2 regions of the Rhizobium sp. BK008 genome follow, and region 1 is predicted to be linked to the other one. Evidence: riboswitches for the same ligand, from Rfam matches in the RefSeq annotation. Region 1 holds a riboswitch; the other holds the start of a gene.
The links. A riboswitch is a leader RNA that binds a small molecule or an ion and turns the genes downstream of it on or off. The one in region 1 is predicted to bind thiamine pyrophosphate.
Positions count from the first base shown of each region.

Region 1 (5,652 bases):
ACGAGAAACGGATATTGACGTCCTGGCCGTTCATCAGCCGCACCAGCCCTTCGGCGGTCGAGCCCTTCTTGAGCGCCGTCGCCGTCTTCGTATCCAGCGCCAGCTGCGCCCAGCATCCGGCCTGGTTGCAATTGCGGTAGTCAAGTTTCGCAACCGGCTTTCCGTCGGCCTTGATCGACAGGCCCGAGGGCAGGAAGACGTTGAGCGGCAGAAGAGCGGTCAGCGTCAGCCCCGGCCTGCCCTTCTCGCCCTTGCCCTTTTCGCCTCTGCCCTTTTCGCCTTTGCCTTGGGACCCGGCCGGCGCAGCTGCGATCGCCAGCGTCAGCACGTTGACGTTCTCGCCGTCTTTGGCGACTTGCGCGATCTGGGCGACTTCGCAGGCCTCGGTGCCTTCAGAACCCGAGCAGCGATAATACCAGTCGTCGAATTTCTGGGATTTTATCGCCGGCGCCTGCACCTGCCCCGCTCCCTGATCGGCAGGAACAGCAGATTGCGAAAAAGAAGGATTCGCCCAAGCGATGAATATCAGAACGGAGGCGGCAGTCTGGCGGCCCCACTTCATATCGGCTTTCAAAAATTTGCTCATTGAAAATACAACTTCAGGAAGATTTTATTGGCGTGTAAAGTCATATCGCTACAATCCATCGTTTGGTCAACCTAAGCGTGTCAGCACGGTAAAGTTTCCGTTAGATATTTACTTCGCGTTCTGGGAGTTTAATTCGGCGCCCTGGGAGAGGCTTCCCGCAACGAAATCGCCACAAAATTTCGACAGCGGAATGAAACTGAATGGCGAGACGATGAGACGACACGCAACTTACGCGAAGCTGTTCTCGTGCTCGCCTGCATTGAAAAATTCCACCGATGAACGGATAGGGTGAATAACTTCGCGCTATTCCAAATGTAGAAAAGTCTTGGGAAGATGAACTTCATTCTTTCAAAGAAAAGACTGCTTTCCCGCATCAGCACCCTCACCAAGGCTGGCAGCCAATCCCTCACAAATACCAAGATGTATTTTAGAAATTGATTTCACCCACGGTTGCTGCGGTTATTCCTTTTGAAAAAGGAGAGGATAGCCGCATGGCGAAAAGGCAAGGACCCGGCCAACCCGGAAGAGAACCGGCAGACGACTTTCGGGAAAACCTGGTCAAGACCCGAATCGGCGGCGATCTCTCGTCCTTCATGAAAGGCGATCCCGACCCATAAATCATCCATAGCCATCGCGCGCCGCGTCGGTCGCATGATTGTCATTTTCGAGGTGACATCAGCCCCGTTCTCTGCGAAAAGAAACGCGATGAGAGACAGGGGCGTTCGTCGACAGACGGGCTGAGAAGCACCCTTCGAACCTGAACCGGATAATGCCGGCGGAGGGAGTCGCTCGGGGTCGCGGCATCGCCCGCACGAACCGCCCCGTGGCCGCCCCCGCCTGAAAGGGGCCATATGCAGACCAAGACCACACCCGGAGCGATGCTGAAGGCGATGCGCGAGAAGCCGCCGCTCGTTCAGTGCATCACCAATTACGTCGCCATGAACATCGCCGCAAATGTTCTGCTTGCCGCGGGCGCCTCGCCCGCCATGGTGCATGCCGCGGAAGAAGCCGGCGAATTCGCCGGGATCGCCAGTGCGCTGACCATCAATATCGGCACGCTGTCGACGCAATGGATCGACGGCATGCAGGCGGCGGCGAAGGCGGCGGCCTCAGCCGGCAAGCCCTGGGTGCTCGACCCGGTCGCCCATTATGCAACGGCCTTCCGCCGCAACGCCGTCGCCGATCTCCTGGCGCTGCATCCGACCATCATCCGCGGCAACGCTTCCGAAATCATCGCGCTGGCCGGCGGAGAGAGCCGCGGCCAGGGCGTCGACAGCCGCGACCCGGTCGAGCAGGCGGAAGGTTCGGCGCGATGGCTCGCCGAGCGCCAGCGGGCGGTCGTCGCCGTGACCGGCGCCGTGGATTTCGTCACCGACGGCGAGCGGGCCGTGCGCATCGAAGGCGGATCGGCCTTGATGCCGCAAGTCACCGCGCTCGGCTGCTCGCTCACCTGCCTCGTCGGCGCCTTTGCGGCAACGGCGCCCGAGGACATTTTCGGCGCCACGGTCGCCGCCCTTTCGACCTTCGCCATCGCCGGCGAAGACGCGGCACTCGGCGCCGCCGGCCCCGGCTCCTTCTCCTGGCGCTTCCTCGATGCGCTGGCAGCGCTCGACGCCGAAACGCTTGACGCCAGAGCGAGGATATCGGCGGCATGAAGGCTTTCGACCTTTCGCTCTATCTCGTCCTCGACCCCGATCTCTGCGCGGGGATCGGCATGGTGGAAACGGCGCGCCTTGCCATTGCCGGCGGCGCGACGATGGTGCAACTGCGTGACAAACATGCCGGCACCGCCGGGATGATCGAGACCGGTCGCGCCTTGAAACAGGCGCTTGTCGGGACCGGCGCCCTGTTCATCGTCAACGACGATGTCGAGGCGGCAATCGCCATCGGCGCCGACGGTCTGCATATCGGCCAGGAGGATATGGACGCGCGCACGGCGCGGACGATGATCGGCCCTGCCATGATCCTTGGCCTCTCGGTCGAGACCGCGGCGCTTGCCGCCGCCGTCGATCCGGATCTGGTCGATTATACCGGCGTCGGGCCGGTGTTTGCGACGCCGACCAAGGCCGATCACAAGCAGCCGATCGGTTTTGACGGTCTTGCCATGCTGGTAAAGGCCTCGCCGGTGCCGTCGGTTGCGATCGGCGGCCTCAAGGCGGATCATGTCGCCCAAGTATTTGCTGCGGGCGCCAAGGGCCTTGCCGTCGTCTCCGCCATCTGCGGTACGCCGGATCCCGAAGCGGCCACGCGCCGCATCGCCGCAGAAATTCGAAAGGCCCGCGCATGATCCGCAACGTTCTCTCCATCGCCGGCTCCGATCCCTCGGGCGGCGCCGGCATCCAGGCCGATCTCAAGACCTTTTCCGCCCGCGGCGTCTACGGCATGGCGGTGCTGACCGCGCTGACAGCGCAGAACACCCAAGGCGTCAGCGGCGTGCATCTGGTGCCGCCGCAATTCGTCGCCGACCAGATCAATGCCGTCTTTGCCGATGTGCGCGTCGATGCCGTCAAGATCGGCATGATCGCCAATGCCGGCATCGCCGATGCCGTTGCCGGTGCACTGACTGACCACCGCGACATTCCGATCGTCATCGACCCGGTGATGATCGCCAAGGGTGGCGCCGCCTTGCTCGCGCCTGAGGCGGTCGACGTGCTGACCCGCCGGCTGCTGCCGCTTGCGACACTCCTGACCCCGAACTTGCCGGAAGCCGCCGCACTGCTGCACCAACCGGTGGCGACAAACCGAGCCGAGATGGCGGCGCAGGCCGAACAGGTGCGGGCGTTTGGCCCGGCCGCAGTGCTGGTCAAGGGCGGCCATCTCGATAGCGACGAAAGTCCTGACGTCCTTGCCACCGCCGCTGGCCTGCACTGGTTCGAAGCCATGCGCGTGCCGACCAAGAACACGCACGGCACCGGCTGCACGCTCTCCAGCGCGCTGGCCGCCGAACTTGCCAAGGGCGCCTCGGCGCGGGAGGCGGTCGCCATCGCAAAGCAATATCTCGCCGGCGCGGTCGCGGCAGCCGGAAGCCTCACCGTCGGCTCCGGCCACGGCCCGGTGCAGCATTTTCATGTGCTGTGGAAAGACGGCGAATAAGCGCTCGCTCGGCATAGATGCAGCCAATCGAAACGGCCCGGCCCTCCCGGGCCGTTTTTCGTTCGGCAGCTACTTTGCGTTGAAACCGCAGTCGCAGTGCGGGCAGTCCCTTTGACCTTCTGAAAAACCTTGTTGACAAGCCCGGTCAGATGGCCAAATCTATAACACTAAAAGGGGATACATTCCGCAATAACGGAATAACTGGAGGAGTGACAGGTGGCAGACCTGCTTGTGAGCTTGTATTCCGCTGAGCTCGCCGACCTGAAACGGAAAGCCGATGCTATCGGCATCTCCATCCGTCCGGCCCTCCCCCCTGAACTGCATCTTATCATCAGCTGGGTTCGCGAACGGTTCAGCGAGAACTGGGCGAGCGAAGTCGCCGTCGCCTTCTCCCACCAGCCGGTTGCCTGCCTGATCGCCGTCGACGGCGGCAAGCTGCTGGGCTTTGCCTGCTATGACACGACGGCGCGCGGCTTCTTCGGCCCGACCGGCGTCGACCCGGAAGCGCGCGGCAGGGGTATCGGGCTCGCCCTCTTCTCCGCCTGCCTGCAGACGATGAAGACGCTCGGCCACGCCTATGCCTTCATCGGCGATGCCGGGCCAGTCGATTTCTACGCCAAGACCGCAGGCGCAACCATCATCCCCGCCCCCGACAAGGGCATCTACGAAGGCATGCTGAGAAGCACGCCGAAATGACCATGTGATCCCGGAGCTACAGAATTGTCCTCGACCCCGCTCGCCCTTTTCGTCGGCCTTCCCACTCCCACGATTTCGGATGATGAATTCGCCCTTTTTCGCGACACCAATCCGCTCGGCCTGTTCGTCGGCCGGCGCAATCAGCGCGAGCCGGAGCAGACCAAGCGGCTGATCGCCCGCTTCCGCGAAGCCGTCGGCCGCGACGACGCACCTGTCTTCACCGACCAGGAAGGCGGCCGCGTTCAGCATCTCGATGCCGGCCCCTGGCCGCTCTTCCGCAGCTTCGGCCAGTTTGCCGAACTTGCGCGCCGCGATTTCGATCTCGGCAAAAAAGCACTGCGCCTTTCCTCCCAGGCCATGGGCGCGATGATGACGGAACTCGGCCTTTCGAGCGGCTGCTCGCCCGTTCTCGACCTCGTCTTCGAGACGACGAGCGCGGTCATCGGCGCCCGCTCCTTCGGCCCTGATCCCGATTTCATCGCGGCCCTCGGCCGCGAGGTGGTCGATGGCCTGCTCGAGACCGGCAACATGCCTGTCATCAAGCACATTCCCGGCCATGGCCGCGCGACGCTCGACTCCCACAAGGAGCGGCCGGTGGTCGACGCCAGCCGCGAGACGCTCACCGCGACCGATTTCAAACCCTTCGTCGCGCTGAAAGATACGCCCTGGGCCATGGTCGCCCATGTCGTCTACTCGGCCTATGACGCGGAGCTGCCGGCGTCCATCTCGCCCATCATGCACGACGTGATCCGCAAGGAGATGGGCTATGAGGGCGTGCTGATATCAGACTGCATCTTCATGGAGTCGCTCTCAGGTACTTTGCCGGAACGCGTCAGACAGGTGCTCGACGCAGGCTTCGACATCGCGCTCCACAGCCACGGCGACATTCCGGAAAGCGAAGCTGCCGCCAAGGCCGCCCGTCCCCTGACGGAAGCCGCCCTGCAGCGGATCGCCGCCGGCAAGGCGCGCCTCGGCAATCTCAAAGTCGATGTCCGCGCCGCCCACGCAGAAGTCGAAGACATGTTTGCCAGCGCGCTGGTCTCCTGACCGGCCCGTCAACTCTCACCGCATAAGAAAAGGGGAATAAAACATGAAAAAATATCTTCTTGCCGCCGCCGCGCTGACGCTGCTTTCGGGATCGGCCATGGCGCAGACGATTCTGACGGCGAATATCGAACCGGCGACGACCTGGGTTCGCAACTTCAACCCGTTCAACCAGACCTCATCGCGCCAGTCGACGCTCGACTTCATCTACGAGCCGCTGGTTATTTTCAACC
Region 1 covers NZ_JACIFK010000002.1:170,949-176,600, forward strand. Annotated here, with positions in the region: gene FHT69_RS12275 (invasion associated locus B family protein) at 1-586, opposite strand, end outside; TPP riboswitch at 1,291-1,387, shown strand; gene thiM (hydroxyethylthiazole kinase) at 1,438-2,241, shown strand; gene thiE (thiamine phosphate synthase) at 2,238-2,873, shown strand; gene thiD (bifunctional hydroxymethylpyrimidine kinase/phosphomethylpyrimidine kinase) at 2,870-3,679, shown strand; gene FHT69_RS12295 (GNAT family N-acetyltransferase) at 3,896-4,375, shown strand; gene FHT69_RS12300 (glycoside hydrolase family 3 protein) at 4,400-5,422, shown strand; gene FHT69_RS12305 (ABC transporter substrate-binding protein) at 5,466-5,652, shown strand, end outside.

Region 2 (5,652 bases), on a different contig from region 1:
CTGTTCTTGCGGATGAAGCAGGGTTTGCAGGATTTCGGTTTCGATCGCCTGGGCCGCCGGCGAGCCGAGGTCGGCGATGCTTCTCGGACGGGGCAGGGGAACGCGGAATTCGCGGATGATACGCGCCGGACGGGCCGAAAGCACGTAGATCCGGTCGGAGAGGAACACGGCCTCGCGAACGTCATGGGTGATCAGCAGCGCCGTCCAGCGGTGCTCGGTCCACATGCCCTGCAGCCATTCCTGGATCTGCGTGCGCGTCAGCGCGTCGAGCGCGCCGAAGGGCTCGTCGAGCAGCAGCATGTCCTGCGTCTGGACGACGGTGCGCAGCAGTGCGGCGCGCTGGCGCATGCCGCCGGATAGTTCGGAAGGATAGTGGTGTTCGAAGCCGGAAAGGCCGAAGCTCTCGAACAAAGGCGCGACGGCGGCGCGGGCCGCGCGGCGGCTCATGCCTTTCACCTCGAGGCCGAGTGCCGCATTGTCGATGATCCGGCGCCAGGGCATCAGCGCATCGCGCTGCGGCATGAAGGCGAAGGAATGCGGTGCCTGTTCCAGCGGCACGCCGTTGAAAAGCATGGTGCCGGAATCGGGTCGAAGCGCCTGTGTCAGCAGCCGCAGCACCGTCGATTTTCCGGAGCCGGACGGTCCGACGATCGAAACGAACTCGCCGTCTGCGACGGTGAGCGAAATGTCGCCCAGCACCTTCATGCCGTCGAAGGACTTCGAGATACTACCGAGTTCAACCATTGTATCGCTCATCGGCGCCGCTCCCCGGTTGGCTGCCAGGGCATGACGAGGCGCTGGATCAACAGCGTCAGCCCGAAGAGGCCGAGCGTGAGCACGGCGCTGACGACGACGGCGGCGAGCACGAGATCGGGACGGAAATTGTTCTTGGCGTTGAGGATATAGATGCCGAGGCCGCGGGCGGCGCCGGCATATTCGGCAAAAATCGCGCCAACGACGGCATAGGTGATCGAGATTCTGAGGCCGGCGAAGAAATAGGGCAGCGAGGAGGGAAGCCGGGCCAGGCAGAAAATCCGCCAGCGACTCGCCTTCATCGAATTCAGCAATTCGGCGATGTCGCGGTCGGTCGATTCATAGCCCTGCAGCAGGGCGACGAGCAGCGGAAAGAAGGTGACGAGCGCCACCAGCAACACTTTCGGCAGCAGGCCGAAGCCGAACCAGAGGACGACGAGGGGCGCGATCGCCACCAGCGGCAGGGTCTGGCTGGCGATGAAGATCGGCAGCAATGCCCGGCGCATGAAGGGCACGAAATCCATGAGGATGGAGGCTGCGAAGGCGAAAGCAAGCGACAGCGCGAAACCTCCAAGCGTCGCGCCGAGCGTCGGCCAGGTGTTTGATATCAGCGCCTCGCGGTTCAGCCAGCCCTGGATGACGATGCGCGACGGCGCCGGCAGGATGGAGGGCTTGATCCCGGAAAGATCGACATAGAGTTCCCATGCCGCCAAAAAGGCGCAGCCGGCGAGCAGGGCAGGTATGCCCCGGTAGAGAGCGGCGCGGAGCGCGGCAAGGCGCGAACCCAGTGGTGGTAGCGGTGTCATCGGCGTTCGATTTCAGGCTTTCGTCGGGCTATTGGCTGACACCGTGATATCGAGGGTCACATGCCCCTCGGGGTCGCCGAAGCGATAGAAGGCCTCACGAATGGTTGCGAAGACGGCGCCGGCATCGCCAGAAAGCCTGGTGCAGAAATTCTTGGCGCGGTCGAAAGTGCCGGAGCGTTTGAGAAAGTCGATGCAGCCATAGATCTCGTCCATATGGGTGCCGGTTCCCATGACGTAGAGCGAGAATTGGGCAGCGGTCGGCTGTCCGGTCTCGGCGGCGATTTCAACGGCGGCAAGGGCGGCCGCTATACGGTCAGCAAGCGGCTCTGCCTGGCCGGAGGAGGGGTTGACGCCGCAGATGGCCTCGTCGGGCTCACCGGGGCAGCCGCGTGAGACGGCGGCGGACAGCACGCAATGTTCGCCGGTCTTTGCGGCGGTGACGAAAAGATCGTGCATGGCGGCGAAAAGAATGTCAGGCGGGCCGACCAGCAGCGTAGAGATGTCATCGGTCTCGATGCGCAGCTGGTCGCGATAGGGATCGAGCGCCTTGACGGCATCGAGAATGATGCCGACGAAATCGCCGGACATCGGATAGAGTGACACTTGTGCGCCCGAGAACATCTGAACCTCGCTCCGCTGGCATTACCCAGATCAGCTTTGAAGGGTCCAGAGGCTTGCACCTCACATCTCAGCCCCGGCAATACGGAGCTCCCCCGTTAATGGCGCGGAAACTATCACCGGGGTTTTCTCCCCGCAACTGCAAAGTTGCGAACCCGTCCATGCGGTCGGGATGAGCCTGCCATGCCCGGTATCGACTGATATGTCTTACTGTCGAGAACACCCGGACGGAGGTCCTGCCCGGGTGTCCCTCGAGGTTCCGTACCTGCCGGGAACGGAACCGGAGCTTGCTGCCTCAGGCGGCGATGTCGGCATAGGGGCGATCGCTGCGGGCAGTGACGAGCGCCCGTGTCCACCATTCCAGCCTCGCCATCATCCGATCGAGCAGACGCATCGCGTCGGTGGGATTGTCGAGCCGTCCCTCGGTGTCGAAGCGGTTCCAAGGTGCTGTAAAGCTCACCGAATCGCGGATCGTGACCGCGTGGAGTTCGGCAAAGACGAGGCGCAGCTGTTCGACGGCGCGCAGGCCGCCTGATATGCCGCCATAGGAAACGAAGGCGACAGGTTTGCCCTGCCAGGGCTCGAAGAAGAAATCGATGATCGACTTCAGCGAGGCCGTGAAGCTGTGATTGTATTCCGGGGTGACGATGATGAAGGCGTCGGCCATGCCGAGCCGCCCGGCGAGCCTGTCGATTTCGGGGTGTGCCATGTCACGGCTTACCGGCAGCGCGAAATCGAGCGGGTCGATGATGTCGATATCAAATTGCGGGAAGCGGACGAGCTCCTGCGTCAGCCATTTGACCACCCGGTCGCAGATGCGGCCCTCTCTCGTGCTGCCATAGATGACCGCCAGCCTGGTGGGTGTTTTCATGCGTTGCTCCTTGTCGCGATTGGACTTTACGCTTATCGAAGCACGGGTTATAAAACCTCAACTAATATTGAGGTCAAGAGCCGATGGATACGATTCCTGCAGCGCCGCTCGGCAGACTTCTGACGGTTGGCCAAGTGGCGGAGCGCAGCGGCCTTGCCGTCTCGGCGCTGCATTTCTACGAGACCAAGGGGCTGATCTCGAGCATCCGGTCCCGCGGCAACCAGCGGCGATACGGCCGTGACGTGCTGCGCCGGCTTGGCATCATCAAGGTGGCGCAGCGTGTCGGCATTCCGCTTTCGGAAATCCAGGCGGCGTTCGAGTCGCTGCCGCAGGGACGCACGCCCACCGTCGGCGACTGGCAGGTGCTGTCGGCGCGCTGGAAGGATGATCTCGACGCGCGAATCAGGCGGCTGAGCCTGCTGCGCGACCGTCTGACCGGCTGCATCGGCTGCGGCTGCCTGTCGATCGAAAGCTGTCCGTTGCGCAATCCCTGCGATCGGCTCGGCAAAGAGGGGTCGGGTGCGCGGCTTCTGGAGACCGAAAGCTAGAGCCCTTCCCCAGAGGGAGACTTGGCTGCGTCTCCCGGGAAAGATCGGTACCTGCCTTTCTTTCGGTCGGCGCGCTCATATGTTAAGGGCGAGTGACGCAACCGGCGGCACTGTCCGCGAGGAGGACGGCTTCGTGTTTCATCCCAGACTGTTCGAAAATCGCAATGTCGTCGTGACCGGCGCCGGCCGCGGCATCGGCCTCGAAGTGGCCCGGCAGTTCCTGGACTGCGGCGCAAAAGTGATCGTCCATACCGGGCGCAAGCCGGGACGCGAGCTGCCGGATTTCCTGCTGACGGCTGAATCCGAAAGACGGGCGCTGCTGCTGCACGCCGATTTCTCGGCGGCCGGTGGGGCGGCGCAATTTGCCGAAGACGTTCTCGCCTTCTTCGACAGGGTGCATGTGCTGGTGAACAATGCCGGCACCATGCTTGGCCGGTTTCCCGCGGCCACGCTCACCGACGCAGAATATGAGGCGATCGTGCGGCTCAACCAGACATCGGTGGTGGCGCTGACACGCGCACTGTTGCCGGCATTAAAGGCGGCTGAAGGCGCCGCTGTCGTCAACACGGTTTCGATTTCGGCGCTGACCGGCGGCAGCCCCGGTTCCTCGATCTATTCGGCCTCGAAAGCCTTCGTTGCGACCTATTCCAAGGCGCTTGCCCGTGAGCTCGCACCGGATGGAATCCGGGTCAATTGCGTGTCACCGGGAACGATCGAGACGGATTTCCATGAGCGCTATTCCTCCCGCGAAAAGCTGGAGCAGACAAGAAAATCCATCCCCCTGCAAAGGCTCGGCACGGCGGAGGATTGCGCTCCCGCCTATCTGTTCCTGGCGGCTCCCTCCCTCTCGGGCTACATTACCGGCCAGGTGATCGAGATCAATGGCGGTCAGCTTATCTGCTGATTTGCTTGGACCTTTTTTGGCATTTCGTCATTTTGGCCAATTCGCTTGTGCGAATATGCAATTGTACTGATCTACCTCATCGCCTCCCTTCCGAGATACCGCATGCCGTTGCCCAAACCCAAGCCGGGGATGACCGGCCAGGAATTGCACACACTCGCTGCAAAAGCCCATGAAGCGAGCGACCTGCTGAAAGCGCTGGCGCACCAGACCCGACTTCTCATCCTCTGCATATTGGCGAATGAGGAGCGGACGGTCAGTGAAATCGAACATATTCTGGGCATACAGCAGGCAATGGTCTCGCAGCAGCTGGCGCGCTTGAGGCTCGAAGGCCTGGTCAATACGCGCCGTCAGGGCAGGCTGGTCTATTACAGCATCGGCAATGTCAGCGTGCTCGCCTTCCTCGAATCGCTGTTCGAGCTTTTTCCGATTGCAGAAAACTGTTAGCGACCGCCCTTGCGGAGCACGGCTGCTATGTCGAAGATAGGTCCGGACGCGAAATGGCGCGGGAGGCCGGATGATCGACAAGCTGGAATTTTTCATCGCGCTTGCTAATGAAAAGCATTTCGGCCGCGCCGCGGAGGAGTGCGGCATCTCGCAGCCAACGCTTTCGGCGGCCATCCGGCAGCTCGAGGATCAACTCGGCGTCATGCTGGTACAGCGCGGTTCAAGGTTCCAGGGGCTGACGCCGGAGGGGCAGCGCGTGCTCGAATGGGCCCGGCGCATCGTGGGCGACGCCCGCACCATGCGCGAGGAGATGCGCGCCGCACGCCGCGGCCTTTCCGGCCATATTCGTCTTGCCGCCATTCCGACCGCGCTCGCCATGCTTTCGCGCATCACCACGCCCTTCCAGGAACGGCATCCCGGCGTGACCTTCTCGATCGTCTCGCGCAATTCGCTGCAGGTGCTGAGCATGCTCGAGAATCTCGAAATCGATGCCGGCATCACCTATCTCGAAAACGAGCCGCTCGGCCGCGTCACGACCGTTCCCCTTTATGCCGAGCGTTATCATCTGATCACGGCAGCCGGCAGCCCACTGTCGGATCGCGACAACGTGACCTGGCGAGAGGTCGGCGATCTTCGGCTTTGTCTATTGACTGCTGATATGCAAAACCGCCGCATCATCAACCGACACTTGACGGAAGCCGGCGCCAC
Region 2 covers NZ_JACIFK010000005.1:401,827-407,478, forward strand. Annotated here, with positions in the region: gene FHT69_RS22255 (ABC transporter ATP-binding protein) at 1-756, opposite strand, end outside; gene FHT69_RS22260 (ABC transporter permease) at 753-1,559, opposite strand; gene FHT69_RS22265 (YkoF family thiamine/hydroxymethylpyrimidine-binding protein) at 1,572-2,180, opposite strand; TPP riboswitch at 2,171-2,284, opposite strand; gene FHT69_RS22270 (NADPH-dependent FMN reductase) at 2,473-3,048, opposite strand; gene soxR (redox-sensitive transcriptional activator SoxR) at 3,132-3,596, shown strand; gene FHT69_RS22280 (SDR family NAD(P)-dependent oxidoreductase) at 3,676-4,500, shown strand; gene FHT69_RS22285 (ArsR/SmtB family transcription factor) at 4,603-4,944, shown strand; gene FHT69_RS22290 (LysR family transcriptional regulator) at 5,015-5,652, shown strand, end outside.
Region 2: it holds a riboswitch for thiamine pyrophosphate, as region 1 does, so the genes downstream of both, FHT69_RS22265 (YkoF family thiamine/hydroxymethylpyrimidine-binding protein) here and thiM (hydroxyethylthiazole kinase) in region 1, are expected to answer to the same signal.